DNA from 4 places in the Luteimicrobium sp. NPDC057192 genome. Region 2 is predicted to be linked to each of the others. Evidence: predicted binding sites of a transcription regulator. Region 2 holds the regulator's gene; each other region holds the start of a gene.
The links. The regulator LexA, encoded in region 2, represses DNA repair genes until DNA is damaged. The targets are predictions, from matches to a motif close to TCGAACANNTGTTCGA.
Positions count from the first base shown of each region.

Region 1 (7,086 bases), on a different contig from region 2:
CGGCTCGTCGTGGTGGGCTGCGCGGGCTCGTTCGCCGGACCGGACGGGCCCGCCTCGTCGTACGCGGTCCAGGCCGAGGACGGGTCCGGGCGCACGTGGACGATCGTCCTCGACCTGGGGAACGGGTCGCTCGGCGCGCTCCAGCGGGTCCTCGACCCGTTCGACGTCGACGCGGTCGCGCTCAGCCACCTCCACCCCGACCACTTCGCCGACCTGTGCGGCCTCTACGTGTACCGGCGGTACCACCCGACGCGCGGCGTGGTGCACGACCCGGCCCTCGGACCGCTCGCCGTGTGGGGACCGGCGGGCACCGAGCGGCGCCTCGCCGACGCGTACGGCTCCCGCGACGACGAGGACATGCGCTCCGTGTTCGCGTTCCGGGAGTGGGCGCCCGACCGTCCCGTGCGGCTCGGCCCGTTCGTGCTCGAGCCCGTGCCGGTGCGCCACCCCGTCGAGGCGTACGCCGTCCGGGTCACGGGACCGTCGACCGAGCGCCCCGGCGAGCAGGCCACGCTCGTCTACTCGGGCGACACCGACGCCTGCGAGGGCCTCACGAGCGCCGCACGCGGCGCCGACCTCTTCCTGTGCGAGGCCGCGTTCCAGGAGGGCCGCGACCTGCTCGACGGCATCCACCTCACGGGGTACCGGGCGGGACGCGCGGCCCGCGCCGCCCGCGTGAGGCGCCTCGTGCTCACGCACCTGCCCGCCTGGAACGACCCGCAGGTGGCGCTCGCCGAGGCCGCGTCCGCCTACCCCGGCCCCGTAGGGCTCGCCACGCCGGGCGCGACGTACACGCTCTGACGCGCCCCTAGGCTGAGGGCATGACCGCTCCGACCCACACCACGCCCGACGCCACGACCACGCTCCGTGCCGACGGCCGCCGCACCGACGAGCTCCGCCCCGTCCGGATCACCCGCGGCTGGCTCGACTCCGCCGAGGGCAGCGTCCTCGTCGAGTTCGGCGGGACTCGCGTGCTCTGCGCGGCGTCGTTCACGGAGGGCGTGCCGCGCTGGAAGAAGGGCTCCGGCGAGGGCTGGGTGACCGCCGAGTACGCGATGCTCCCGCGCGCCACGTCCACGCGCAGCGACCGCGAGTCCGTCAAGGGCCGCGTGGGCGGCCGCACCCACGAGATCTCGCGTCTCGTCGGCCGCTCGCTGCGCGCCGTCGTCGACGTCAAGGCCCTCGGCGAGAACACGATCGTCCTCGACTGCGACGTCCTCCAGGCCGACGGCGGCACCCGCACCGCCGCGATCACCGGCGCCTACGTGGCGCTCGCCGACGCCGTCGCCTGGGGCCAGCGCTCCGGGCTGATCCGCCCGAGCCTCGTCGCCGCCGGCTCGCCCGTGCTGACCGACTCCGTCTCGGCCGTGAGCGTCGGGATCATCGACGGCACGCCCATGCTCGACCTGCCCTACGAGGAGGACGTGCGTGCCGAGACCGACATGAACGTCGTCGTCACCGGGTCCGGGACGTTCGTCGAGGTGCAGGGCACCGCCGAGCACGCGCCCTTCGACCGCGCCGAGCTCGACACCCTCCTCGACCTCGCCGTCGCCGGCACCGCGACCCTCGCGGAGCTTCAGCGCGCGGCGCTCGCGGCCGAGCCCGAGGGCCACCGGTGAGCGCGCCGGGCGTCCGCCTCGTCCTCGCGACCCACAACGCGCACAAGGTCGGCGAGCTCCGGGACATCCTGCACGCGGTCCCGGCGCTCGCGGACCTCGACCCCGCGGCCGTCGTGGGGGCGGGCGACGTCGGCGCGCCCGAGCCCGTCGAGGACGGCGTGACGTTCGAGGAGAACGCGCTGATCAAGGCGCGTGCGCTGGTCGCTTTCACGGGTCTGCCGGCGGTCGCCGACGACTCGGGCATCGCGGTCGACGTGCTCGGCGGTGCACCGGGCGTCTTCTCGGCGAGGTGGAGCGGCCGGCACGGCGACGACGCCGCTAACCTCGACCTGCTGCTCGCCCAGGTCGCCGACGTGCCGGACGAGCACCGCGGGGCCGCCTTCGTCTGCGCGGCCGCTCTCGTGACCCCGGACGGCACCGAGATCGTGCACGTGGCCGAGCTGCGGGGAAGCCTGCTGCGCGAGCGCCACGGCGAGGGGGGGTTCGGCTACGACCCGGTGTTCCGCCCCGACGGCGAGACCCGGTCCACGGCCGAGCTCACGCCGCAGGAGAAGAACGCGATCAGCCACCGTGGACGCGCGTTCCGGGCCCTCGCGCCCGACGTCGCCCGCGTGCTCGCGTCCGCCGCGAGATAGCGCTCGTCGCCCGAGGTAGCACGGAGTCCGCGCTACCTCGGGCGAAACGCGCTACGTCGTCGTCGGCCGACGGCGCGACACCAACCCGGCGAGCGCACGCCAGCCGACCAGACCCAGGCCGAGGAACACGGCCGCGACCACCTGGAAGCTCGGGGCGATGCCCTGGTCCGTCGCGAGGCGCAGCAGCATCCCGACCGCCCAGGCCGCCGCCCACACGGCCACGCCCGTCGGCCACAGGGCGAGCGGTCGCCGCCACGCCCGGGCCGCGAGCCAGCCCACGGCGACGCCCGCGAGGAACGGCCAGGCGGTCGCCAGGACCGCGACGATCCCCTCGTGCTCGTCGTGCGACCGGCGGCCGATCGCGGCGAACACGAGCACCCAGACGACGTCGGCCGCCGCCGCGAGAGCCGCCGGGCGCCAGGACGCGGCGGCGCGCCGCGAGGTGGTCGGGAGGGTCTGGGGGGTCATGCGGCGGCTCCGGGTCGTCGATCGTCGGCCCGGCAAGCCTACGGGCAGCGCCCGTGGACGACGCCCGTCCGGCTCACGGCAGGCGGCCGACGTGCGCCATCGCCTGGCGCAGCAGCGTCCCCTGGCCGCCGTGCATCTCCAGCTGCACCTCGTCGCTGCACGCCTGTTCGGGGGTGAGCCACGCGAGGTCCAGCGCCGACTGCTGGGGCTGCGCGTCGCCGCTGATCGGCACCACGTACGCCAGGGACACCGCGTGCTGGCGCGGGTCGTGGTAGGAGGTGATGCCCGGCGTCGGGAAGTACTCGGCGACCGTGAACGGCTGCGGCGACGGCGGGACCAGGGGGAGCGCGACCGGTCCCAGGTCCTTCTCGATGTGCCGCAGCAGCGCGTCCCGGATGCGCTCGTGGTACATCACGCGTCCGCTGACCAGGGCGCGCGTCATGGCTCCCGTGGGGCTGACGCGCAGCAGCAGCCCGACGGCGACCACGTCGCCCGACTCGTCGACCCGCACGGGCACCGCGTCCACGTAGACGAGGGGCAGCTGGGCGCGTGCCGCGGCGATCGCCTCCGGGGAGAGCCAGCCCGCCGGTTGCGGGTGCTCGTGCGGGAAGTCGTCGTCGGGCGGGAGGTCGGCGGTGTCGGTCACGGGTCCAGTTCTACCGTGCGCGTGCCCGACGGCGCACGGCCGGGTCCGCGGCACGGCGGGAATACTGGGACCGTCAGGACCGCTGTATCGGGCGGAAACCCCGATGGAAGGAAGCCAGATGGCCACCCAGGCACTCACGGGCGAGACGTTCGAGAAGACCGTCCTCGAGAACGACATCGTCCTCGTCGACTGGTGGGCGTCGTGGTGCGGCCCGTGCCGCATGTTCGCGCCCGTCTTCGAGCAGTCGTCGGAGGAGAACTCCGACATCGTCTACGGCAAGGTCGACACCGAGGCCGAGCAGTCGCTCGCCGGCGCGGCGCAGATCACGTCGATCCCGACGCTGATGGCCTTCCGCGAGGGCGTGCTCGTCTTCTCGCAGCCCGGCGCCCTGCCCGCCTCCGCGCTGCAGCAGGTCATCGACCAGGTGCGCGGTCTCGACATGGACGACGTGCGCGCCCAGATCGAGAAGGCCAAGGAAGCGGCGCCGCAGAACTGAGCCGGCCGAAGGACGGCCCGCGGCACGCTGCTCGATGCGCGGCGTCCGTCGCGGGCCGTCGTGCTGCCCGCGGCCATGTCGGCGGTTCGAACTAACGTTCGAACCATGGCGCACCGCAAGTACACCTATGAAGTTCTCTCCGAGGCGGCCGCGAACGCGGACTCGCTGACGGGAGTGGTGCGCTACTTGGGTGTGCCGGTCCGCAGCGGCTCGTACAGCCACGTCGCCAAGCGACTCAAAGAGCTGGGCGTCGACACGAGCCACTTCCGACGCAGGAAGTACACGGCCGAAGTCCTCACCGAGGCGGCTGCGAATGCGACTTCGGTGGCAGGCGTTCTACGGAACCTCGGGCTCGTGGAGGCCGGGGGAACGCACGCCCACATCGGGCGCATGCTCAAACAGCTCGGTGTCGACACGAGCCACTTCCGGCGCGACCAGGGGGCGCAGCTGCGAGCGAACCGCTTGTCGTCGGCTGAGGTCCTCGTGCGAGACCCCGATCGGACCCGGCGGAGACCGCCACACCTCCTGCGGCGAGCCCTCGCCGAGGTGGGCCGAGACTATGCCTGCGAGGCCTGTGGGTGCGACGGCCGGTGGCAGGGTGCCCCGCTCACACTGCACGTCGACCACGTCAACGGTGACCTGCGCGACAACCGGGCGTCGAACCTTCGCTTCTTGTGCCCGAACTGCCACGCACAGACACCGAACTTTGCCGGGCGGAATGCCAGGAACCGTGGCTGGCTCGACCCTCGCGGACGCGAAGGCGGCACGGCGGGTGAACGCGGCTAGACTGGCGCCCGCCAGCCGGAGTGATGGAACTGGCAGACATCCGGCGTTTAGATCGCCGTGCCCTCGGGCGTGCGGGTTCGACTCCCGTCTCCGGCACCACCGTCGCGCGCCTGCAGGAAGGGAACACCGGGGCTGGGTCGCCCGCGTGTCAGCGCGGGTCGATACCGAGGTCGCGCCGCAGCTTCGCGACGTGGCCCGTCGCCTTGACGTTGTACTGCGCCAGCGCGACCTTGCCGTCCTCGTCGACGACGACCGTCGACCGGATGACCCCCGTGTACGTGCGGCCGTAGTTCTTCTTCTCGCCCCAGGCGCCCCACGCCTCGAGCGTCGTGTGCTCGGTGTCGCTCACGAGGGGGAAGGTGAGCTGCTCGTCGGCGACGAACTTCGCGAGCTTGTCGACGCCGTCAGGCGAGACGCCGACGACGTCGTAGCCGGCGCCCTGGAGCGAGGCGAGCGAGTCGCGGAAGTCGCACGCCTCCTTGGTGCAGCCGGGAGTCCCGGCGGCCGGGTAGAAGTACACGACCACGCGGCGGCCGCGGTGGTCCGCGAGGCGGTACGTGCCGCCGTCCGCGGTCGGGAGCGTGAGCTCGGGCGCGTCGTCGCCGACGGCGAGGCGGTGCGCGGTCATCGGTCCTCCTGGGGTGGTGGGGTCGCTGCGACTCTATGCGACCGCTTGGCCCTGGTGGGTGTGGACGGGCTTCGGGTGGCTCTCCGGCGGCCGGTACCGTGGGCCCGTGAGCAAGACCCGCACCACGACCGAGACGCCTGACCAGCCGCACGTGCCCGTCCGGATGCTGCACGACCGCCTCCTCGTCCTCCCGGAGACCGACTCGGCCGAGCGCCAGACGTCCGCGGGGCTCGTGATCCCCGCGACCGCGGTCGGGCCCAAGAAGCTCGCGTGGGGCGGCGTCGTCGCGGTCGGAGAGAACGTCCGTCGCGTGGACGTCGGCGACCGGGTGCTGTTCGACCCGGACGAGCGTGCCGAGGTCGACCTGGGCGGCAAGGACTACGTCCTGCTGCGCGAGCGCGACGTGCACGGCGTCTTCGAGCAGCCGGCGACGGGGGAGCGGACCGGCCTCTACCTGTAGCCCCGGGATTCGATTTCGGGGTCACGCCCGGGTCCTGCTACCCTTCTTCTCGCGCGCCATTAGCTCAATTGGCAGAGCAGCTGACTCTTAATCAGCGGGTTCGGGGTTCGAGTCCCTGATGGCGCACCACCTTCGACCAGGCCGTTCGTCCTCATGGGCGGGCGGCCTTCGTCGTCCCGCCGGGCCGTGGGTCGACGCAGGGCTCGCGTCCGACGGCGGCGCGGCCACCGGGAGCGCCGGCCCGCAGGTCCGTGGTCCGGAGAGGCCCCCAGGGCTGCTACTCTTCTTCTCGCGCGCCATTAGCTCAATTGGCAGAGCAGCTGACTCTTAATCAGCGGGTTCGGGGTTCGAGTCCCTGATGGCGCACCACCTCTGACCAGGCCGTTCGCCCTCGTGGGCGGGCGGCCTTCGTCGTCCCCGGGACCGCCGGATCGGGCCGCCCGCCTAGACTGGGACCGTGCCCGAGCCCGTCGTGACAGCCCCCGGACCGGCATCGTCCCACCGGTCGGTGCCGGTCTCCTTCGTCCGCCGCAGCCGCCGTCTGAGCGACGGGCAGCAGCGTCTCTGGGACGAGCAGCGCCCCCGCTACCTGGTCGACGTGCCGCGCGCCGCGGCGTCGACGTCCGTCGCCCCCGCGTTCGTGCTCGACCTCGCCGCGGTGCCTCCGGGCGACGGGCCCGTCGTCGTCGAGATCGGGTCGGGGCAGGGCGACGCGGTGGTCACGGCGGCCTCCGCACGACCCGGCACCCGGTTCGTCGCGGTCGAGGTCTACGAGCCCGGCCTCGCGCACACGGCGCGCAGCGCCGCGGCCGCGGGGGTCGACAACCTCCGCCTCGTGCAGGCGAACGCGCCCGAGGTGCTCGCGTCAGCGCTGCCCGAGGCGAGCGTCGACGAGGTGTGGGTGTTCTTCCCCGACCCGTGGCGCAAGGCCCGCCACACCAAGCGGCGCCTCGTCGACGAGGCGTTCCTGCGGCTCGTGGCGCGCGTCCTCGTGGACGGGGGCGTGCTCCGGTTCGCGTCCGACTGGGAGCCGTACGCCGAGCAGGTCCGCGACCTCCTCGTCGCGGCCGACGGCTTCGTGCCCCACGGCGAGACGACGCCCGACGGCTGGGCGCCGCGCTTCGAGGGGCGCGTCCTGACGGGCTTCGAGCGCAAGGGCACCGCGGCCGGCCGCGTGGTCCACGACCTCGCGTACGCGCGCACGCCGCGCGGCTGACGCCCGGCGGCTAGGCTCGTTCCGTGACCGACCCCATCGCTCCCAGCCGTCTCCGTGCCGCGCTCGTGACGTGCGCGGAGCTGCCGGACCTCGACCCCGACGACGTCCCCCTGGTCGCCGCGCTCGCCGACC
Region 1 is NZ_JBHUWD010000004.1:57,917-65,002, reverse strand. Features, by position in the region: gene ACFT5B_RS03605 (MBL fold metallo-hydrolase) at 1-801, shown strand, start outside; gene rph (ribonuclease PH) at 822-1,619, shown strand; gene rdgB (RdgB/HAM1 family non-canonical purine NTP pyrophosphatase) at 1,616-2,254, shown strand; gene ACFT5B_RS03590 (DUF3054 domain-containing protein) at 2,306-2,722, opposite strand; gene ACFT5B_RS03585 (NUDIX hydrolase family protein) at 2,796-3,368, opposite strand; gene trxA (thioredoxin) at 3,487-3,864, shown strand; gene ACFT5B_RS03575 (HNH endonuclease signature motif containing protein) at 3,970-4,650, shown strand; tRNA gene ACFT5B_RS03570 (tRNA-Leu) at 4,665-4,749, shown strand; gene bcp (thioredoxin-dependent thiol peroxidase) at 4,799-5,278, opposite strand; gene ACFT5B_RS03560 (GroES family chaperonin) at 5,442-5,738, shown strand; tRNA gene ACFT5B_RS03555 (tRNA-Lys) at 5,792-5,867, shown strand; tRNA gene ACFT5B_RS03550 (tRNA-Lys) at 6,032-6,107, shown strand; gene trmB (tRNA (guanosine(46)-N7)-methyltransferase TrmB) at 6,196-6,954, shown strand; gene ACFT5B_RS03540 (RimK family alpha-L-glutamate ligase) at 6,978-7,086, shown strand, end outside.
Region 1: ACFT5B_RS03575 (HNH endonuclease signature motif containing protein) is a predicted target of LexA. The motif match lies at 3,951-3,966, and genes of this name have one in related genera.

Region 2 (7,086 bases):
TCCGTGGCCGGCGACGACGACACCTCCGCGGCTCCCGGAGCGTCGCCGTCCGCAGCCGCGGGCTCGTCCCGTCGCTCCCGGTCGACCCGGAGCGAGGTGATCGCCGCCTCGAAGTCCTCGAGCGAGTCGAAACCCTGGTACACGCTCGCGAAGCGCAGGTAGGCGACCTCGTCGAGCTCGCGCAGCGGCCCGAGGATCGCCAGACCGATCTCGTACGCGTCGAGCTCGGCGGAGCCCGAGCTCCGCAGGGTCTCCTCCACCCGCTGGGCCAGGAGCGCCAGGTCGTCCTCCGACACCGGGCGGCCCTGGCACGCCTTCCGGACGCCGCCGACGATCTTGTCGCGGCTGAAGGGCTCCGTCGCGCCCGACCGCTTCACGACGGACAGGCTGGCCGTCTCGATCGTCGTGAAGCGCCTGCCGCAGTGCGGGCACTGCCGCCGGCGCCTGATCGACTGGCCGTCGTCCGACGTGCGCGAGTCCACGACGCGCGAGTCGGGGTGCCGACAGAAGGGGCAGTGCATGAGCGGGCTCCAGAGGTAGGCCGGGGGGACGGTGCTCAACCTACTAAAGCCTGTCGAACAACTTCGAGCGGTGTCGGGCAGCATCGTCCTCGGACGCACCACCGACACGAACCGGAATGTCAGCCCTGGTCAGGATCAGCCCAGTGCCGGGGACCGGGGGCCCGCTGCCACGAGAACGGGGACGGCCGCCGCAGCAGCCGTCCCCGCCGGGACGCCCCCGTCCCCTGCGCGTATCGCGACTCGCCTCGCCACACGCGGACGTGCACGCCGACCCGATGGGTCGACACCTTGCTCCTGACCCCCCAGCCAGCAGGTAAGGCATGACTAACTTAGGCGAACCTCACCCGGCTGCGCAAGCCGCCGCGAGGAGCCTGACCGAACCTCACCCGGCACCGAGGGCGCGAAGAGCCTCACCCGCGGGCGACCGGGAGGAGCAGCTGCTCGCCGGCACGCAGCCCGGCACCATCGAGGTTGTTGAGCCTCTCGATCTCCACGACCACGTCACGCAGGTCCTCGCGCGAGCTCGCCACGGAGCTCGCGAGAGCCCACAGGGTCTCGCCGGGCTGGACGACGTGGCGCGTCACCTCGACACCTCGGTGGGGCCCACTCGCCTGGGCGCCGCCCGTCGCGACGACGCCGGTGCACGCGAGCACGAACGCGGCGATCCCCAGAACCACACGACCCCGGCGCGTGAGTCGCAGAGGGCCGGGACGGGTGCCGTCGCGCCCCCGCTCCACGCGGCGCGTCGTCCCGTCCGCCCCGAGAGGCCAGCTCACCGTCGCACTCATGCCACACCTCACCGCTCGTCCCGACAATGCCGTACCGCCCGCCGCACCGACCCGCTCTGAAGCGGATTCTTCGAACACCTGTACGTCGAACGTCTGTACGATTCTTAGCACGAGCTCCCGACAGATGTCGAGACACGCTCGAACACATGTTTGAAACTGCACGTCAGGTGCCCTACGGTGGGACACAGGTCGGGGCCGCGCTCGCGTGAGGCTGCGCGACGGGGCGGCGTCGACCAGGCAGCACGGGACAAGGAGCGTCGACGCAGGGCCTACGGGCCGGCAAGGAGGACGGCATGGCCAGCGGCACCACCGGCACGACGCGCGGACCGGGCGAGGGCGACGACGGCGCCCTCGCGACCGTCCGGTCCCTCACGCAAGCCCCCACCGGACCCGACGGCCTGACCCGGCGCCAGCGCCTCGTGCTCGACACCATCCGCGCCTCCGTCGAGGAGCGCGGCTACCCGCCGAGCATGCGCGAGATCGGCGAGGCGGTCGGGCTGACCAGCCCGTCCAGCGTCAAGCACCAGCTCACCGCGCTCGAGCGCAAGGGCTACCTGCGACGCGACCCGAACCGCCCGCGCGCCATCGAGGTCGTCCAGCCCGACGACTCGCGCGCGATCCCGCCGCTCACGCAGGACTCCGCGTTCGCCGTCGCCGAGGTCACCGAGCTCCCGCAGACCCCCGCCTACGTCCCGGTCGTGGGGCGGATCGCGGCGGGCGGCCCGATCCTCGCGGAGCAGGTCGTCGAGGACGTGTTCCCGCTCCCGCGCCAGCTCGTCGGGGAGGGCGAGCTCTTCCTCCTGCGCGTCGTCGGGGACTCCATGATCGACGCGGCGATCTGCGACGGCGACTGGGTGGTCGTCCGTCGGCAGAACGTCGCCGAGAACGGGGAGATCGTCGCCGCGATGATCGACGGCGAGGCCACGGTCAAGACGTTCAAGCGCACCGGCGGCCACGTGTGGCTCGTGCCGCACAACGCCGCCTACGAGCCGATCCCGGGCGACGAGTCCCAGGTCCTCGGGCGGGTCGTCAGCGTGCTGCGCAGCGTCTGACGCCCGCCCGGCCGTCCCGCCGGGCGGGCTCCGCGTCAGCGGACGGCAGTCCCTGTCTCAGAGGCCGAACGTCCTGGCCGCGGCCCGGAGCGCGTCGGCGGACGCCCGGAGCCCGGCACGCTCCGCGTCGGACATCGGCGTCGGGATCGTCTCCCGGACCCCGGTGCGGTCGACGACGGACGGGACCGACAGGCAGACGTCGCTGAGGCCGTCGTAGTCCTGGAGAAGCGAGCTCACGGGGAGCACGGTGTGCTGGTCGTCCAGGACGGCCTCGACGATCCTCGTGGCCGCGAGGGCGATCGCGTAGTTGGTCGCCCCCTTGCCTGCGATGATCTCGTACGCCGAGTGCACGACCTCGTGGTGCATCCGCTCGAGGTCGGTGTCGGTCAGCGGCAGGAGCCCGCCCACACCCGGCCAGTCGCGGAGCGGGATGCCGCCGATCGTCGCGGAGCTCCACAGCGGGATCTCCGAGTCGCCGTGCTCCCCCGCGATGTAGGCGTGGACGTTCTGCACGGCGACGCCCGCGCGCTCGGCGACGAGGAAGCGCAGCCGCGAGGAGTCGAGGACGGTGCCCGAGCCGAACAGCTGGTTCGGGGGAAGCCCCGAGTAACGCAGGGCGGCGTAGGTCACGACGTCGACCGGATTGGTGACCATGAGGTAGATCGCGTTCGGGGCGACCTCGAGCAGGCCGGGCAGGATCTTCTGCATCAGGGCGATCGTGTCGCCTGCGAGGTCCATCCGCGTCTGGCCGGGCTTCTGCTTCGCGCCCGCCGTCACCACGACGACGTCCGAGCCCGCGCACACGGCGACGTCGTCGGAGCCCTCGACGTTGGCCTGCGGCATGAACTGGATGCCGTGCTGGAGGTCGAGCACCTCGGCGTCGACCTTGGCCTTGTTGACGTCGAGCAGCGCGACGTTACGGGCGGCACCGCGCATGAGCATCGCGTAGGCCGTCGTGGCGCCCACGGCGCCCGCCCCGACGATGGAGACCTTCGACGGGCGCCCTTCGGGCCGTGTCCCGGACGCCGCCGCGTTCTCGGGGTGCCCGCCGGTGATCCCTGGTGCTGCGCTCGGTGCCATCGTGCCGCCTCTCGGTCAGGTGACGTGTCCGCCGCGCCCAGCCTAGGAGCGCAACCGCTCCAGCGCAGAGGCAACCAGAGCCGGGTCCTGTGTCGGCCAGAAGCCCGGCATGGAGCGCTGCAGGAACGTGCCGTAGCGAGCGCGCGCGAGGCGCGAGTCGAGCACCGCCACGACGCCCCGGTCGGTCGTCGACCGCACGAGACGCCCGGCCCCCTGCGCGAGCAGCAGCGCGGCGTGCGTCGCGGAGACCTGCATGAAGCCGTTCCCGCCACCGGCGTCGACGGCTTCGGAGCGCGCGGACCGGACCGGGTCGTCGGGGCGCGGGAACGGGATGCGGTCGATGACGACCAGCGACAGCGACGGGCCGGGGACGTCGACCCCCTGCCACAAGGACAGCGTGCCGAACAGGCACGTCTCCTCGTCGGCGGCGAACTCCCGCACGAGCGTCGGGAGCTGGTCGTCCCCCTGGCACAGGATCGGCACCTCGAGCCGGTCGCGCAGCGCCTCGGCGGCCTCCTCTGCCGCTCGCCGCGACGAGAACAGCCCGAGCGTGCGTCCCCCGGCGGCGCGCACGAGCCGCTCGAGCTCGGCGAGGTGCGCCTCGCTCGCCTGCCTCCCCGGCGGGTCGAGGTGGCGCGCGACGTAGAGGATGCCCTGCCGGGCGTAGTCGAACGGGCTGCCCACGTCGAGGCCGCGCCAGGACACGCCGTCGGCGACGAGGCCGAGCGACCGCGCGGCGGAGTCGAACGATCCGCCGAGCTCGAGCGTCGCCGACGTGAACACGCCCGTGCGGTCCGCGAGGAGCTGGCTGCGGATGAGCCCGGCGACCCCGAGCGGCGCGGCGTACAACGTCGAGACGGCGGGGCCGGAGCCGAAGTCGCCGGCGCGCGCGCACCAGACGACGTCGTGACCGTCGGGGTCTGCTGCGAGCCGTTCCGCCACCTCGAACACGGCGAGCACGGCGGCCTGGGCCATCTTGAGCCCCGAGCCCGACTCGCCCTTGGCCTGCGGGTCGGGCTTGAGCGCCGACTGGAGCGTCCGGAGCCCGTCGCGGACGGCGGCCACGGCCAGGCGGGCGTCGTCGGGCAGTCCGTGGGGGTACCGCTCGGCCGGGAGCTGGGCCACGAGCGCGCCGAACGTCTGGGTGGCCGTGTCGAGCGCCTCGGTGGCGATGCCCCCGTGCCGGCGCGCGAGCCGCGCGGCGTGCTCGATCGCGGGGACCGACAGCTCGACGGTCGCCTGCGCGGTCACGCGGTCGGCGAGCTCGTGCGCCTCGTCGACGACGAGCACGTGGTGCTCGGGCAGCGCGCCCGGGGAGCCGGAGGCCGCGACACCGAGCATCGCGTGGTTCGTGACGACGACGTCCGCCTCGCGGGCCGCCTGCCGCGCTCGCTCCGGGAAGCACTCCGCGAGCAGCGGGCAGCGGGTGCCGAGGCACTCGAGCGCCGTCACCGACACCTGCCGCCACGCGCGGTCGCTCACACCCGGCACGAGCTCGTCGCGATCGCCGGAGTCGGTCTCCTCGATCCACGCGCGCGCGGCCCGGACCTCGTCGGCGAGCGAGCGCCCGCCGCGCCGCCCCCGCGGCTCGCGCCCGCCCGACGCCGGTGCGGTAGCGTCGCCGCCGCCGTCGGCCGCGGGATGGTCGGCAGCACCCGACGGCTCGAGGTCGAACAGGGTGCCGCCCTCGTCGACCGGGTAGCCGCCCTCGACCTTGTGCTTGCACGCGTAGTTGTGCCAGCCCTTGAGGAGCGCGATGCGCGGCGGCCGCGGCAGCCGCGGCGCGAGCGCGTCGGCCACGAGCGGCAGATCCCGCGTGAGCACCTGGCGCTGCAGGGCGAGCGTGGCCGTGGAGACGACGACGCGCTCGTCCGTCGTCACGGCGTGCCGGACCGCGGGGACGAGGTAGCCCAGCGACTTGCCGGTGCCGGTGCCCGCCTGGACGAGCAGGTGCTCGCCGGAACGCACCGCCTCGGCGACGGCCTGCGCCATGCGGGCCTGCCCCTCGCGGGGCGCTCCGCCGAGAGCACCGACGGCGACGTCGAGCAGGGCGTCGATCTCGGGGTCCGGCCGCGCCTCGCCCGCGGGCGACGCCGGTCGGGTGGTCGGGCTGGTCGCGTCGGGAGTCACGGTCGGGGGCACCCGGCGAGTCTACGAGCGGCCTCCCACCCGCGGCGCCGCGCGGTGCAGCCTGTGGACGGGGAGCGACCCGGACGCACCGCGTCGGCCGCGGACGGCGTCAGGCGAGCGAGCCCGTGGACGCGCCGACGCTCACCGAGCGGAGCTCCGCGGCCAGCGCGGCGTCCACGCGGGCACGGAGCTCGGTGCCGTCGGCGGTGTGCTCCTCGTGCTCGATCTGCCCGTCCGCGTGCACCCGGCTCACCAGGTCCCCGCGGTCGTAGGGCACGACGACGTCCACGCGCTCCCCCGGCTGCGGCAGCGCCGCTGCGACCCGCTCGAGCAGGTGCTCGACGCCCTGCCCCGTGTGGGCGGACACGAGGACGGCGTCGGCCTCCCGGCGGCGCACGCGCGCGACGACCTCGGGGTCGGCGGCGTCGGCCTTGTTGAGCACGACGATCTCGGGCACGTCGAGCGCGCCCGGCACGTCGGCGAGGACCTCCCGCACGGCCGCGATCTGCCCCTCGGGGTCGGGGTGGCTGGCGTCGACGACGTGCAGCAGCAGGTCGGCGTCGCCGGCCTCCTCGAGCGTGGAGCGGAACGCCTCGACGAGCTGGTGCGGCAGGTGCCGCACGAACCCGACGGTGTCGGCGAGCGTGTAGGCGCGGCCGTCGGGCGTCCGGGCCCGGCGCACGGTCGGGTCGAGGGTTGCGAAGAGCGCGTTCTCGACGAGCACGCCCGCACCCGTGAGGGCGTTGAGGAGCGACGACTTGCCGGCGTTCGTGTAGCCGACGATCGCCACCGACGGCACGGCGTTGCGCTTGCGGGACGCGCGCTTGGCCTCGCGCGCCGGGGCCATCCCCGCGATCTGGCGGCGCAGCTTGGCCATCCGGTTGCGGATGCGGCGGCGGTCGAGCTCGATCTTCGTCTCGCCGGGGCCGCGCGAGCCCATGCCCGCGCCGCCCGAGCCGACCTGGCCGCCCGCCTGGCGGGACATCGAGTCGCCCCAGCCGCGCAGGCGCGGGAGCAGGTACTCGAGCTGCGCGAGCTCGACCTGCGCCTTGCCCTCCTTGGACTTGGCGTGCTGGGCGAAGATGTCGAGGATCAGCGCCGTCCGGTCGACGACCTTGACCTTGACGATGTCCTCGAGCGCGCGGCGCTGGGAAGGCGCGAGCTCGCCGTCGACCACGACCGTGTCGGCCCCGGTCTCGAGGACGATCGCCGCGAGCTCCGCGGCCTTGCCCTGGCCGAGGTACGTGCCGGGGTCGGGGTTGTGGCGGCGCTGCAGGACGCCGTCGAGCACCTGCGAGCCGGCGGTCTCCGCGAGCGCGGCGAGCTCACGGAGCGAGACCTCGGCGTCGGCGGCGTCGCGGGAGAACAGGCCGACGAGGACGACCCGCTCGAGCCGCAGCGAGCGGTACTCGACCTCGGTGACGTCCTCGAGCTCGGTCGACAGCCCGGCGACACGGCGCAGCGCGCTGCGCTCCTCGAGGTCGAGCTGCTCGCCGTCGGCGGCGGTGTGGCGGG
Region 2 is NZ_JBHUWD010000026.1:359-7,444, forward strand. Features, by position in the region: gene nrdR (transcriptional regulator NrdR) at 1-521, opposite strand, end outside; gene ACFT5B_RS12780 (LysM peptidoglycan-binding domain-containing protein) at 932-1,105, opposite strand; gene lexA (transcriptional repressor LexA) at 1,603-2,361, shown strand; gene ACFT5B_RS12790 (L-lactate dehydrogenase) at 2,419-3,441, opposite strand; gene ACFT5B_RS12795 (ATP-dependent DNA helicase) at 3,484-5,583, opposite strand; gene hflX (GTPase HflX) at 5,681-7,086, opposite strand, start outside.

Region 3 (7,086 bases), on a different contig from region 2:
GCACCGGGCCGGTGCTCGTGCACGTGCTGAACGGATTCATCGACGCGGGAGGCGTCGGTGAGGTGGTCCGCGAGCACCTGCTCGAGCAGGCCGAGCCGCGGCGGCTCGTGACGTTCGACGTCGACCAGCTCCTCGACTACCGGTCGAAGCGCGCGTCGATGACGTTCGAGAGCTCGCGCTGGGCGGCGTACGACGAGCCGGCCCTCGCGATCGACCACGTGCGCGACGCCGAGGGCACCGGGTACCTGGTGCTGCACGGCCCCGAGCCGGACCTGCAGTGGGAGCGGTTCGTGGCCGCCGTCCAGGAGGTCGTCGAGCTGCTCGGGGTGTCGCTGGTCGCGACGGTCCACGGCGTACCGATGGCCGTCCCCCACACGCGTCCGAGCTCGCTGACCGTGCACGCGACGCGCGGCGAGCTCGTCGGTTCCCACCCGTCCTGGTTCGGCCGCGCCGAGGTCCCCGCCAGCGCCGCGGCGCTGCTGGAGTACCGGCTGGGGCAGGCGGGCCACGACGCCGTCGGCTACGCCGTGCACGTGCCGCACTACGTCGCGCAGACGGCGTACGCGCCGGCGGCCCTCCATGCGCTGCGGATGCTCCAGGGCGCGACCGGGCTCGAGCTCGCGAGTGAGGAGCTCGAGGCGGCCGCGCACGAGACGACCGAGGAGGTCGCGCGCCAGGTCACCGAGTCCGACGAGCTGCGCTCGCTGGTGCGCGGGCTCGAGCAGCAGTACGACGCGTTCGCGCGGTCGTTCGGCGCGACGAGCCTGCTCGCCGACGACGCGCCCCTGCCCACCGCGGACGAGCTGGGCGCCGAGTTCGAGCGCTTCCTGGCACAGCGCTCGGACGACTGAGCCACCCCTGAGCGGTGCGTGACCTGCGGCGACGCAGGGTTGCGACACTCCGGCCGATCTGTGGCCGCTCCGACCGGTTCGTGCCAGACTGTCCGCGTTGCCGCGCTGGTCGCGGCGGCACAGGGGCGGGCGAAAGGGTCCGGCCACCGACGTCCGGGACGGGCAGAAGGACAAGAGGAACAGCATGGCGCAGGGTTCTGTGAAGTGGTTCAACGCGGAGAAGGGCTACGGGTTCATCGCCCAGGACGGCGGCGGCGCCGACGTCTTCGTGCACTACTCGGCGATCGACACCCAGGGCTACCGCTCGCTCGACGAGGCGCAGCGCGTCGAGTTCGAGATCACCCAGGGCCCCAAGGGCCCCCAGGCCGAGAAGGTCCGTCCGCTCTGACGGACCGCTGACCGCCGCTCCGCGGTGGCCGCTACCCGACGCCGCGTCCTCCCTCGGAGGGCGCGGCGTCGTCGTGCACGGGGCGGGCGGCGGCCCGGAAGGACGCCAGCTCGTCGCCGCCGAGAACGTGCGCGGGCACCGGCAGGGACCGGAGTCGGCGGGCGAGCGCGGCGTCGTCGGCGAGCGGGACCGGCGCGTCGCCGGTGTCGGCCGCGCCGCGGTCGGCGGGGCGCCGCGCCGCGAGCACGAGGTTCCCGTACCGCCGGCCGCGCAGGAGCGCGGGCTCCGAGACCACCACGACGTCGTCCGCGCCCGCGGCGTCGAGGGTCGCCGCCTCGGCTCGGGCGAGGGGGAGCGGTGGCCGGTCGGCGCAGTTGGCGAGGTAGAGCCCGCCGGGCCGCAGCACCCGCCAGACGTCGCGCGCGAACTCCACCGTCGTGAGGTGCGCGGGAGTGGTGTCGGGTGCGAACACGTCGCGCACGACGACGTCGGCCCAGCCGTCGCGCAGGGTGGCGAGGACCTCGCGGGCGTCGCCGGGGCGCAGCCGCAGCCGCGGGGCGCGGGGCAGGCCGAACCATGTGCGGACCAGCTCGAGGAGGCGCGCGTCGAGGTCGACGGCGACCTGCTCCGAGCCGGGCCGCTCGTGCTCGACCCACCGGGCGAACGAGCATCCCGCCGCGCCGAGGTGCACGACCCGTAGGGGGCCGTCCGGGGCGGTGCCGACGAGCGCCGCCATCTCCTGCATGTACTCGAACGTGAGCAGGCCGGGGTCGTCGAGGTCGAGGTACGAGCTGGGTGCGCCGTTGACGAGCACCGTTACCGCGTTGCGGTCCGGGTCGGGCTCGAGCTCGACGGTGCCCGTGGTGGTCGGCACCGGCCCCGCAGGGAGGCCCTCCGGGAGTCCGCCGCCTCCGCGGCCGCCCCTCCGGCGGTGTCCGGGCCCCGTCGCGCCGGAGGGCTCGGGTGTGGGTGGCTCGGGGGATCGTGGGTCCTGTCGGTTCCGTCGGGTCCGGCGCGCGCTCACGGGACCAGTGTGGCAGCGGTTGACAGGTTCGAACAGGTGTTCGATCCTGGGTGCTCAGGAGGTGCGAGTGATGGAACGGTCGGAACGTGTCCCGAGCCGGCACGGCAGGGCCGCTGCGGCGGAGCGCACGACGGCGCCCGCCCCCGCACCCCTCGAGGCGCTGCGCCTGCTCTCCCGGGCGGACCACGAGCTCGCGTCCGCCTACGCGGCGCCGGACCCGGCCGAGCGGTTCGTGCACGCGCACCTCGCCGCGCTGCGTGCCGCTGCCGCCGTTGTAGCGCTGCGCGGGCGCCCGTCGGGCCGGCGGACGGGGCGGTCCGTGTGGGCGCTCGTCGAGGTCGTCGAGCCCGCCCTCGCCCCCTGGTCGGTCTACTTCGCCGGCGGTGCGCGGACGCGCGCCGCGATCGACGCGGGGCGGTTCGACGTCGTCGACGCCGCGCGCGCGGACGAGCTCGTGCGCTGTGCGGAGGACTTCCGGGACGAGGTCGGCATGCTGGTCGACCCGACCGCGGCGTTCAGCCTGCTGCCCGGCTCACGGGCGAGGGCGTCGTGAGCCGTGCGCCCCGCTCGGCGTCGGCCCGTCGGGACTGGGGCGACGAGGAGGACGGCTGCGCCGTCCTGCACGTGGACATGGACGCGTTCTTCGCCTCGGTCGAGCTCGCTCGGAGGCCCGAGCTCCGTGGGCTCCCGGTCATCGTCGGCGGCCGGTCGCGTGGCGTCGTGCTCTCGGCGACGTACGAGGCGCGGGCCTTCGGAGTGAGGTCCGCGATGCCGATGGCACGCGCCCTCGGGCTGTGCCCCCAGGCGGTCGTCGTGCCGCCCGACCACACCGCCTACCGCACGGTCTCGCGCTCGGTCATGCAGGCTTTCCGCGACGTCACCCCGATCGTGGAGCCCGTGAGCGTCGACGAGGCCTTCCTGGACGTGTCGGGCGCGCGGCGCCGACTGGGCCCACCGACCCGGATCGGCGCGGCCCTGCGCGAGCGGGTCCAGGCCGAGCACGGCATCACGTGCTCGGTCGGGGTCGCGTCGACCAAGCTCGTCGCCAAGCTCGCGTCGACCCACGCCAAGCCCGACGGCATGATGCTCGTCCCCGCGGCCGCGAGCGTCGACTTCCTGCGCTCGCTGCCCGTCGGAGCGCTCTGGGGCGTGGGGGAGCGGACCGAGGAGCAGCTCGCGAGGCGCGGCATCCGCACGGTCGCCGAGCTCGGGGACGCCGACGTCGCCTGGCTGCGGTCGTTCCTCGGCCCGAGCCTGGGCGGCCACCTGCACGACCTCGCGTGGGGGCGCGACCACCGGTCCGTCACGCCGCAGCACGAGGACAAGTCGATCGGCAACGAGACCACGTTCCCGCAGGACGTCCGCGACCGCGACGTCGTCGCGGCGACCGTCCTCGAGCTGGCCGACCGGTGCGCGGCGCGCCTGCGCGCCCAAGGGCTCGTCGCCCGGGTCGTGACCGTGAAGGTCCGCACGAGCGACTTCCGGACCGTCACGCGGGCCCGCACGCTCGTCTCGCCGACGGACACCGGCCACGAGATCGGGGCGATCGCTCGCGAGCTCGTCGCCTCGACCGACCTGCGCGGGCTCGCCGTCCGTCTCGTGGGCGTCCGGACTGAGCAGCTGGAGGAGCGCGGGCGCGCCGCGGTCCAGCTCACGCTCGACGACGCGACCACCGGGACGCCCGAGGTCGTGCGCGCGGCGGAGGAGGCGCTCGACGCGGTCCGCGCGCGGTTCGGGGCGGCTTCGGTGCGTCGTGCCTCAGCTGTGACCCGCTCGACTACCACCCTGACGGGTGGGGAACTATCCTCGGAGTAACAACACGTCGAGCGAGCGACCGGAGGTCGACATGCCTCTGTCTGAGTACGAGCAGCGAGTCCTGGAGCAGATGGAACAAGCTCTGACCTCGGACGATCCACGGCTCGCCAACACGCTGCAGTCTGCCGAGCGGCATCCGCTCTGGCGCTACGTCGTCGGCTTCCTCGCCGCCGCTGCCGGTCTGCTCGTGCTCGTGCTCGGCGCGGCGGCCTCTCAGTGGTGGCTGGGCGTGGGTGGATTCGTGCTGATGTTCGCGGGCGTGGCGTTCGCCCTGCTGCGGCGCAAGGCCAGGTCGGGCCCGATCGGGGTCGTCGGTGGTACCCACGCCGCTCCGCAGTCGAGGCCCACGGCGAGCGCTACGAAGCGCGAGTCGTTCCTCGCCCGCCTCGAGGAGCGTTGGGAGCGTCGCCGCCACGAAGGCGGCCGCTGAGCTCCTTCTGGACCGCCGCGACGACGTCGTCGACGAGGTTCGCCCACCGTACCGCGGGTGAGTCCGCAGGCTCGGCACCGGGCGCGGCGCCCACCTGAGTGGTGCCTCCCTCCACCGCCACCGCGCCGCGCGTCCCGGTCGGCCGTGCGTAGCGCTCGGTCTCCACCGCCCGCGCGAGCTCGCGCAACGCGGCGTCCGCGTCGTCGGGCCAGGTGCCGTACGCGTCGTGCACCGTGGCCGCCACGAGGCCGGGCACCTGCCGCGGCGTCGCCGAGTCCGGCCAGGTGACCCCCTCCGACGCGAGTCGCCGCCGCAGGCCCGCCCAGGCCTCCTCCGCGTCGTCGATCGGACGAGACCGCCGCCGCCGTGCGAGGACCACCGTCGCGGCCGCCGCCGCCACGACCAGCAGGAGCGCGACGCCGACGATCACCACGAGGTTGCCGTCGCGCCGGGTCGCAGCCGTGCCGATCGGCTGCGACTGGGACGTCGCGGTCTCCTCCGGCAGCGCCTCGTTCGGGTCCGTGGTCGCCTTGCCCGTCGGGACGTCGTTGGGTTGCGAGCTCTGCGACTGGGAGCTCCCGTACACGTCCGTGTAGCTGGGGGCGATGCCGGACTGGACCGCCGGCGTCGGCTCGAACCGCACCCAGCCCGACTGCTCGAAGTAGACCTCGGGCCAGGCGTGCGCGTCCTGGCCGGTGACGTTCGTGACGCCGTCGGCGCCGGGGGCCCGCGTCAGGTACCCGACGCCCACCCGTGTCGGGATGCCGAGCGTCCGCAGCATGACGGCCATCGCCGTCGAGAACTGGACGCAGTAGCCCTCCTTGGCCTCCAGGAACGACCAGACCGCGTCGGAACCGCCCTTGGGCGCCTTGGTGGAGTAGGTGAACCGCTGGGCGTCGCGGAAGTACGTCTGCAAGTCGAGCGCCTTCGCGTAGTCCGTCGTGTCGCCTGCGGTGATCTTCTTCGCGAGCGCGGTCACGTCGGCGACGTGCGCCGTGTCGGGCACGGTGAGGGCCTCGCGGCGCAGCTTCATCGGCAGCCCGCTGTCGGCGCCGAACGTGGCGTTCTCCTGCTTCAGCTGGTCGGCCGTGAGGTCACGCGGGTGGACGGCGAGGGTGTACGGGTCGCGCCCGTCGCCCGACACGCGGTAGACCTCGTCCCGGTCCGAGTCGTAGCGCAGCGGGCTCGGCGTCGCGGTCTGCACGCTGCGAGGGTCGGTCGTGACGGCGAGGCGGTAGCGGGGCAGCAGCTTCGGGTCGACGCGCACGTCCACGGTGCCCGCGGCGTCGCTCGACGCCCCCGTCGATCCGAGCAGCTGCCCCGGCGCGACGTCGTCGGCGTCGCTGAGAACGTCGTCGGGCTTCCAGGACGAGCCGTCGAAGTTCGTCAGCGTGTAGACGCGCAGCGGGCCCACGGCGACGTCCGAGCCGTCGTCCTTGCCGCCCTCGCTCGACGCCCGGACCGTCATGACGGTGGTGTCGGGCCGGTCCCCGAGGTCCCGCAGGACGTCGAGGTTGTTGCCGAGCCTCCCGGTCCCGCTGTTCGATCCGAAGAGCTGTGTGAGGGGTCGCGAGCCGTTCTGCTGCACCGCGACGGCGCCCGCCCCGACGACGAGCGAGACGGCCGTCACGGCCGCGGCGACCCCGACGGCGGCGGCCGTGGTGGTCCCCGCGTCGCGCGCGCCGGGGCGCGGGTCGACGCGCGAGACGGCGAGCAGGACGAGGAGCGCGAGGAGCGTGGCGGCGACGCACGCCACGGGGACGCGCGCGACGATCACGAGGGACGGCATCCACAGCACGAGCGCGGGGACGGCTGCGGCGACGGGGGAGCGGAGCGTGACGGCGAGGACGTCGCCGAGCAGGTACAGCACGAGTGTGGCGCTGAGGATCGCGCTGAGAACGGGGGCGGACGCGTCGACCGGGGCCACGGACTGCGCGGCGAGCTCGTGCAGGCGCCCGAGCGCGGTGAACGCCGCGGAGACCGGGTCCTCGGGCAGGGGCGCGGCGCTCGGGTCCTCGACCGCCTGCGAGGTGCTGAGCGTGACCCACAGGAACCCGGCGACCACGGCGCCGACGAGGGTGGGGGCGACGACCGCGAGGGCGCCCGATCCCCGCGCCTGGGCGGCCCACCGCACGCCGGCGACGACGGCGGCGACGAGCGCGAGGCTGCCGAGGACCGCGGCCACCCAGCCGCCGGGCCACACCACCTTCGTGAGGGTGAGCGCGCCGGCGCCCACGGCGACCGCGACGAGGGCGGTCTGCGCGAGCGCGCGCCGCCGGACGGTGAGCGGGCTCATGACCACGCCGCCTCCTGCACGAGATTGAGCCAGGTCGCCTCGAGACCGCTGCCCTCGACGACGGCGAGCGCACGCCAGCCCGCGGCCCGGAGCGCAGCGACGGTGTCCTGGGCGGCGCGGTGCTGCGCCTGCGACGAGGAGCGGTCGACGACCACGACGGCGGCGTGGTCGCCCTCGCCGCCCAGGTGGGCGAGCGCGTGCTGCGCCGTACCGGACTGGGGCCGGAGCACCGCGAACGTCAGCTCGTCGGCGTGCCGGTGGACGCGCAGGGCCGCCGCGGTC
Region 3 is NZ_JBHUWD010000013.1:77,015-84,100, reverse strand. Features, by position in the region: gene ACFT5B_RS08455 (proteasome assembly chaperone family protein) at 1-851, shown strand, start outside; gene ACFT5B_RS08450 (cold-shock protein) at 1,036-1,239, shown strand; gene ACFT5B_RS08445 (spermidine synthase) at 1,271-2,113, opposite strand; gene ACFT5B_RS08440 (SAV_6107 family HEPN domain-containing protein) at 2,334-2,816, shown strand; gene ACFT5B_RS08435 (DNA polymerase IV) at 2,813-4,078, shown strand; gene ACFT5B_RS08430 (DUF3040 domain-containing protein) at 4,110-4,508, shown strand; gene ACFT5B_RS08425 (transglutaminaseTgpA domain-containing protein) at 4,435-6,804, opposite strand; gene ACFT5B_RS08420 (DUF58 domain-containing protein) at 6,801-7,086, opposite strand, start outside.
Region 3: ACFT5B_RS08440 (SAV_6107 family HEPN domain-containing protein) is a predicted target of LexA. The motif match lies at 2,292-2,307, and genes of this name have one in related genera.

Region 4 (7,086 bases), on a different contig from region 2:
GCTGCGGCAGGAGCGTGAGCGTGAGCGCGGGGGAGTCTCCCTCGACGTGCCCGAGCAGGTCGCCGTCACCCACGACGACGGCACCATCACGATCGAGCTGCGCTCCACCCTGCCCGTCGAGGGCTGGAACGCCCAGATCTCCCTGCTCACCGGCATCGCGGCGGCTCGGCTCATGCGGGCCGGCGGCGTCGGGATCCTGCGCACCCTGCCGCCCGCCGACCCCCGCGACGTCGCCCGGCTGCGCCGCACCGCGCGCGCCCTCGGCATCGACTGGCCGGAGGACGAGCCGTACGGCGAGCTGCTCCGCCGCCTCGACTCCGCGCAGCCGCACCACGCCGCGTTCCTCACCGAGGCGACGAGCCTGTTCCGCGGGGCGTCGTACCTGGCGTTCGGGGGCAAGGACCTCCCGGGGATCGACGCCGTCCCGGCCGACGACGGCGCCGCGCACGCCGCGATCGCCGCCGAGTACGCGCACGTCACCGCGCCGCTGCGGCGGCTCGTCGACCGGTACGGGACCGAGGCGTGCCTCGCCACCACGGCCGGTGCCGCCGTCCCCGCCTGGGTGCTCGACGGGCTCGCGGGCCTGCCGAAGCTCATGTCGCGGGCCGGGCAGAAGGCCGGGTCGTTCGAGCGCGCGTGCCTCGACACCCTCGAGGCGGCGCTCGTCGTCGACCGGGTGGGGGAGATGTTCGACGGCGTCGTCGTGGACGTCGACGACCGCCCCGCCAAGCCCGCCGAGGGCACGCCGCCCGGTGGGGGCCCGCGGCGGGCCGAAGACGCGCAGCCGGACGCGCACCCGCAGCCCGGCAACGGGTCTCCGAGCGCTGAAGCATCGGCCGAGGCCGAGGCCGAGGCCGAGGCTGAGGCCGGGGCCGGGGCCGGGGCCGGGGCCGGGGCCGGGGCCGGGGCCGGGGCCAGAGCCGGAGCCGCGACCGGCGCACCGGGCGTCCGCGGCCGGCGGGGGCAGGTCGTGGTGGCCCGACCCGCGCTCCGCGCTCCGGTCACGGGCGCGGCCCTGCCGCTCGGCGACCCCGTTCGTGTCCGCCTCGTCGAAGCGTCGATCGAGGCGCGCCGGGTGGCGTTCGTCCTCGACCCCGCCGACGGCGACGGTGCCTCCGCCGACGGTGACGCGCCCGGGACGACGGGGGACCTGTCGTGACGCCGCGCCGCCGCACCGCGCCCGACGCCGGCCGGGCCGCGATCGCGTCCTGGCGCGCAGCGCTCGCCGACGGCACCGAGCCGGTGCGGGCCGACGTCGCGACGGCGGTCCGCTTCACGCTCGAGGAGCTCGCCGACGTCGCACCCGGCCACGCCGTCGAGGTGCGCGTGCCCCCGTGGGGTGCGGTCCAGGCGATCGAGGGCCCCCGCCATACGCGGGGAACCCCGCCGAACGTCGTCGAGACCGACCCGGCCACCTGGTTCGGCCTGGTCACCGGCTCGCTCGGCTGGGACGAGGCGTCCGCCGACGGTCGTGTCCGCGCCTCGGGGGAGCGGGCCGCCGAGGTCGCCCGGTGGCTCCCGCTCCAGGCTGCTCGCCCGCGATAGCGCTCGAGCTGCTGCTCGCACGGGACGGAGTGCTTCAGGCAACGGCCGAGGCGCTCAACCCGACGCTCACAACCCGAGGCTCACAACCCGAGGCTCACGACCCGAGGCTCACGACCCGAGGCTCACGACCCGAGGCGCACAACCGACGCTCAGAACGGTGGCGGCCCCTCGGCGTCGGGTGGGGCCGGGAGGTCGAGGGCCGGTCGGCTGCGGTGTCGGCGTCCGGTGGGAGAGGTCCAGGTGAGGGTGCCGTCGGTGCCGGTCTGGTGGACGTCCCATCGGGTGCCGTGCTTGAGGCGGTGGTGGGTGCGGCACAGGTGGGCGAGGTTGGTGGCGTCGGTCGTGCCACCGCTCACGTAGGCGGTCGTGTGGTCGACGTCGCAGCGGTCGGCGGCGCGGGAGCAGCCGGGGAACCGGCACGTCTGGTCGCGCAGGCGCAGGTAGGCGCGCAGGTCTGCAGGTACGACGTAGGTGTCGCGTCCGATGGCGAGCACCGCACCGGTGTGGGGGTGGGTCAGGACGCGCCGGAACGAGGGCGCGTGGGCGGCCAGGACGGTGGCGGTGTGGTCGTCGATGGGCCCGTACCCGTCGAGGTGCGCGACGTCGGGCGGACGTTCGACGACCGGGTGATCGGGTCCATCTCTCCCGGCGGCTGCGTCGTCTTGGTCGGTGGGGTCGGTGAGATCGGTGGGGTCGTCGTCCGTGCTCGCGAGGGCGCGCAGGAGAGTCACGACCGCGACGGTCACGGTGACGTGCGGGACGATGCCGCGCGCGAGGCGGGCGATCGTGGCGCGGGTCGCTGCGATGCGTGGGGGAGAGTCGTCCGGTTCGATCAGGGTGGTTCTGAGGTGCTCGAGCCGGTCCCGGGCCTCGGCCCGCCACCGGTCGTCGCGGGATGAGGCCCCTGTGCGCCGGTCGCTCGTCTTCGCGTGGGGCCTGTCACCTGGGCCGTCGACGTCCGCGGGCACGGCACCGCCGGCCGCGGGTGGTGCGGGATCGGTGACGTCGACGTCGAGCGCAGCGGGGTCGAGGGTCGCAGCGGTGACGAGGGTGTGGTCGAGGGTGCCGTCGTCGAGGAGGAGGGCGGCCAGGACGTCGGCGCGCAGCTGGTCGGTGGTGCGGGACTCGTCGGGCTCTCGGAGCGTGTCCACGGCCCGGTCGAGGCGGTCCCAGGCGGCGCACGCGGTGGCGGCGGGCAGGTAGGCGGTGAGGAACGCCATGCCGTCGCGGGCGGGCTCGATCCGGACCGACCGGTGGGTGGCGGCCCGCTGGTGCCGGGCGCCCACGGGTTCAGCGAGGCGGCGTTCCCGCACCCGCTGGACGTGCCGTCCGAACCTCCCGGGTGGCATGGTCGTGGCGCAGGGCAGGGTCTCCGTCTCGATCGTGTGCCGGTCGGCGGGGTCGAGGTCGGCTGTGTGCTCGACCAGGGCCTGGGCGTGCCGGTAGGACACCGTCCCGGCCCGCATCCCGGCGACCGTCGCCGGCAGCCCACCGACCAGGACCTGCGCTTCGTCGAACAACCGTGCCGCGGTGCGTTCGTGGACCGACAGGGTGGTCGCGACGTCGGCGACCAGCGCGCGGTGCGCGAGCTCGACCCCGTCCGAGTTCGACCAGACGTCTGCGGCGAGCTCCGGGGCGAGGATCGCTTGTGGGTCGGCGGCGACCATGCGCCGCGCGGCTTCCAGCAGCTCGGTGCGCCACGCGGTCGCCGACCGGATCAACCCTTCCACGTCACCCAGCGCACCGACGATCTCGGCCACCGTGGCTCCGGCTTGCGCGTCCGGGAGGACCGCCTGCTCGGGCGGCGCGACGAGGTCCGCACCCGTCCGCACCGCCGTCGTCGTCATGCCCTCAGTCAACACCGAGCCACCGACACTCGCTCGAACAGGTGTTCGAGTATCCCGCGCTTGCCTGCCCGCCCTCTCGTGCGGCCGCCCCCACCGGGCTCGCGAGCGCGACGCGTCGGCGCACTCGCCACCGCTCGCGGAGCGTCCGGCGGGGCGACCGACCTGCCTCCCGGGTGCGGAACCGGCCGTCGTCGGGCAGCGTGTGGCGCGGGGTGACGCCGCGTTCACAGCCCGTTCATCACGGCGACACGAGCGTGCCCTGTGATGACGACGACGTCCGGTACCACCACGACCGCACGTCGCCGTGCGGTTCGGGCGCCGCCCGAGCACGCGAGACAGCTCGACACACCGAGGAGTCAACGTGGACGGTCAGCACAGCTGGAGGAGGGTCGCCGCGCTGAGCGCGACGGCGGCCCTCGTGGTCACGGGCGGGGGAGCGGCCGCGTGGGCTGCCACGGGCGGGGGTGACGGCCCGACGGCGCAGGCTGCGGCCGCCTCGCACGTCGTGATCTCGGAGGCGTACCTGTCGGGCGGCAGCGCGAACGCGCCGTACACGACGAAGTTCGTCGAGCTCTTCAACCCGACGAGCAAGGCCGTGAGCGTGGACGGGTGGTCGGTCCAGTACCGGCCGGCCACGGGGACGGGCGCGTCGACGTCGACGGTCGCCCTCGCCGGCAGCATCGCGGCGGGCGGCCACTACCTGGTCGCGGGCGGGTCCAACGGCGCGACGGGCGCGGCCCTCCCGACGCCGGACGCGTCCGGCGCCGCGCTCAACCCGTCCGGTTCGGCCGGGACGATCGCCCTCGCCTCGACGACCGACAAGCTCACCCTCCCGGCGGGTTCGGTGACGGGGGACGTCGCGACCGCGGCGCACGTCGTGGACCTGGTCGGCTACGGCACGTCCAACACCTTCGAGGGGCACCCGGTCACCGGGCTGCCGGGCAACTCGACGCCGAGCTCGCTGCAGCGCGCCGGCGACGGCGCCACCGACACCGACGACAACGCCGCCGACCTGACCGTCGGCTCGACGGTCACCCCGCAGAACACGGGCGACGACACGACCCCGACCGACCCGCCCACGGACCCGCCGACCGGCGGCACGACCGCGACGATCGCCGAGGTCCAGGGCACCACGGACACGAGCCCGTACGTCGGCAAGACGGTCACGACGCGCGGCGTCGTGACGGCGGCCTACCCGACGGGCGGCTACAACGGTCTCTACATCCAGACGCCGGGCACGGGCGGCGACGTCGACCTCGCGACGCACCACGCGTCCGACGGCCTGTTCGTCTACTCGACCAAGGCGGCCGGCGACCTGAAGCCGGGGCAGTACGTCGAGGTCACGGGCACCGTCTCGGAGTACTCGGGGCTGACCGAGCTGTCCGCGACGACGTGGTCCGTCCTGCCCGACGCCGTCCCCGCGGTCAAGCCCGCGACGGTCGCCTTCCCGCAGACCGACGTCCAGCGCGAGAGCCTCGAGGGCATGCTCGTCGCCCCGGCCGGGCACTACGTCGTCGCCGACAACTACGACACGAACTACTACGGGTCGTTCCTGCTCGCGGCGGGCGACAAGCCGTTCGTCCAGCCGACGCAGGCCGGCCGCCCGGGCAGCGCCGAGGCGCAGGCCGCGGTGACCGACCGCGCCGCGCGCGGGGTCGTCCTCGACGACGGCGCGACGACCAACTACTCGAGCGCCGCGAACACGAGCAAGCCGCTCCCGTACCTCACAGGCGGCAAGCCGGCCCGCGTGGGGGCACAGGTCACGTTCACGACGCCCGTGATCCTCGACTACCGGTACGACGCCTGGGCCTTCGAGCCGCTCGCCCAGCTCACGCCGGACGTCGCGGACGCCGTCCAGCCGGTGATGTTCGAGAACACCCGCACGGACGCCCCGAAGGTCGCGGGCACCCTGCACGTGTCGAGCTTCAACGTCCTCAACTACTTCACGACGACGGGCGACCAGCTCTCCGGCTGCCAGCCGTACACGGACCGCGAGGGCAACCCGATCACGGTGAAGACGGGCTGCAACGCCCGCGGGGCGTGGGACGCGGCGAACCTGCAACGTCAGCAGACCAAGATCGTCAACGCGATCAACGGCCTGGGCGCGGACGTCGTGTCGCTCGAGGAGATCGAGAACTCGCTGACGACGGACGGCGAGAACCGCGACGCGTCGCTCGCGAAGCTCACCGACGCGCTCAACGCGGCGGCAGGCGCCGGGACGTGGAAGTACGTGCCGTCCCCGGCGAACCTCCCGGCGGACGAGGACGTCATCCGCGTCGCGTTCATCTACAAGCCCGAGGTCGTCAAGCCGGTCGGGGCCTCGCAGCTCCTCGTCGGGTCCGCGGCGTTCGACGGCGTCGCCCGCCAGCCGCTCGCCCAGACGTGGCGTCCGGTCGGCGGCGGGGCCAAGGCGGACGTCGTCGTGGTCTCGAACCACTTCAAGTCGAAGGGCACGTTCGACGGCGACCACCCCGGGCCCGGCGACACGGACTCGGGCGACGGCCAGGGCGCGTACAACGCGACCCGGGTGAAGGAGGCGCAGGCCACGCTCGACTTCGCGCACGCGTACGCCGAGGCGGCGAAGACCGACAAGATCCTGCTCGTCGGCGACTTCAACGCGTACGGCCAGGAGGACCCGGTCAAGGCCATCACGGACGCGGGCTACACGGACCTCGGCGCCACGACCGGCAAGCAGACGTACCTGTTCGACGGGTACGTCGGGTCGATCGACCACGCGTTCGCCTCGTCGTCGCTCGCGGGCGTCGCGAAGGCCGACATCTGGAACATCAACTCGGTCGAGCCGATCGCGAACGAGTACAGCCGGTACAACTACAACGTGTCGAACCTCTACGACACGACGCCCTTCCGGTCGTCCGACCACGACCCGATCCTCGTGGGCCTCGACCTGCCGGTGAAGTCCTCCCACGCGGACGTCAAGCTCAAGGCCCTCACCGCGAAGGCGTTCTGCTCGGCCGGGAAGGTCTACCTGTCGACGTCGGTCGTGGCGGGCGAGCCGAAGCATCCGCTCGACGTCCGCCTCACCACGTCCTACGGCGACCGGAAGTTCACCAAGGTCGCGCCACTGACGTCGGTCTCGCAGGTCTTCGCGACCGGCAAGGCCTCGATCCCGGCCGGCAACCTGACGGTGGCGGGCTACTACTGGGACGGGGCCGGGCACTACCAGGTCGACACCAAGGCCTACCCGGCCAAGGACTGCGGCTGACGCCGAGGGGAGCAGCAGGCGCCTGACCAGCGCAGGACCGGAGGTCCCAGGCGGGGCCGGTAGGGTCGGTCGACGTGAGCACCACGCCCGACCCTGCCGGCCCCGCCGCGCGTCCCGACGACGCCCGCACCACCCCCGCGGACGACGTCGCCCCGCCCGTGGGCCCCGGCTCCGAGCGTGCCGAGCCCGAGCCCGAGCCCGAGCGCGCCGAGCCCGAGCGCGAGGCCGATCCCGAGGAGCCCGTCGAGGTCGAGCTGCCCGCGGACGCGAAGGTCGAGGCGACCGACGTCGACGTCACGGAGCTCGTCGAGGGGCGCGCCCGTCGTGCCCCGCGGTACCAGAACTTCCTCAAGGCGGGCGCGCTGCTGGGCGCGGTCCTGGGTCTGGTCGTCGGCGGCCTCATGCTCTCGCGCTGGGGCGGGGCGTCGATCGACAAGCCGGGCGTCCTGTTCTCTCTCGTCGTGCTCGGAG
Region 4 is NZ_JBHUWD010000006.1:45,191-52,276, forward strand. Features, by position in the region: gene ACFT5B_RS04850 (RNB domain-containing ribonuclease) at 1-1,159, shown strand, start outside; gene ACFT5B_RS04855 (sterol carrier family protein) at 1,156-1,545, shown strand; gene ACFT5B_RS04860 (DUF222 domain-containing protein) at 1,695-3,392, opposite strand; gene ACFT5B_RS04865 (ExeM/NucH family extracellular endonuclease) at 3,754-6,615, shown strand; gene ACFT5B_RS04870 (hypothetical protein) at 6,690-7,086, shown strand, end outside.
Region 4: ACFT5B_RS04860 (DUF222 domain-containing protein) is a predicted target of LexA. The motif match lies at 3,426-3,441, and genes of this name have one in related genera.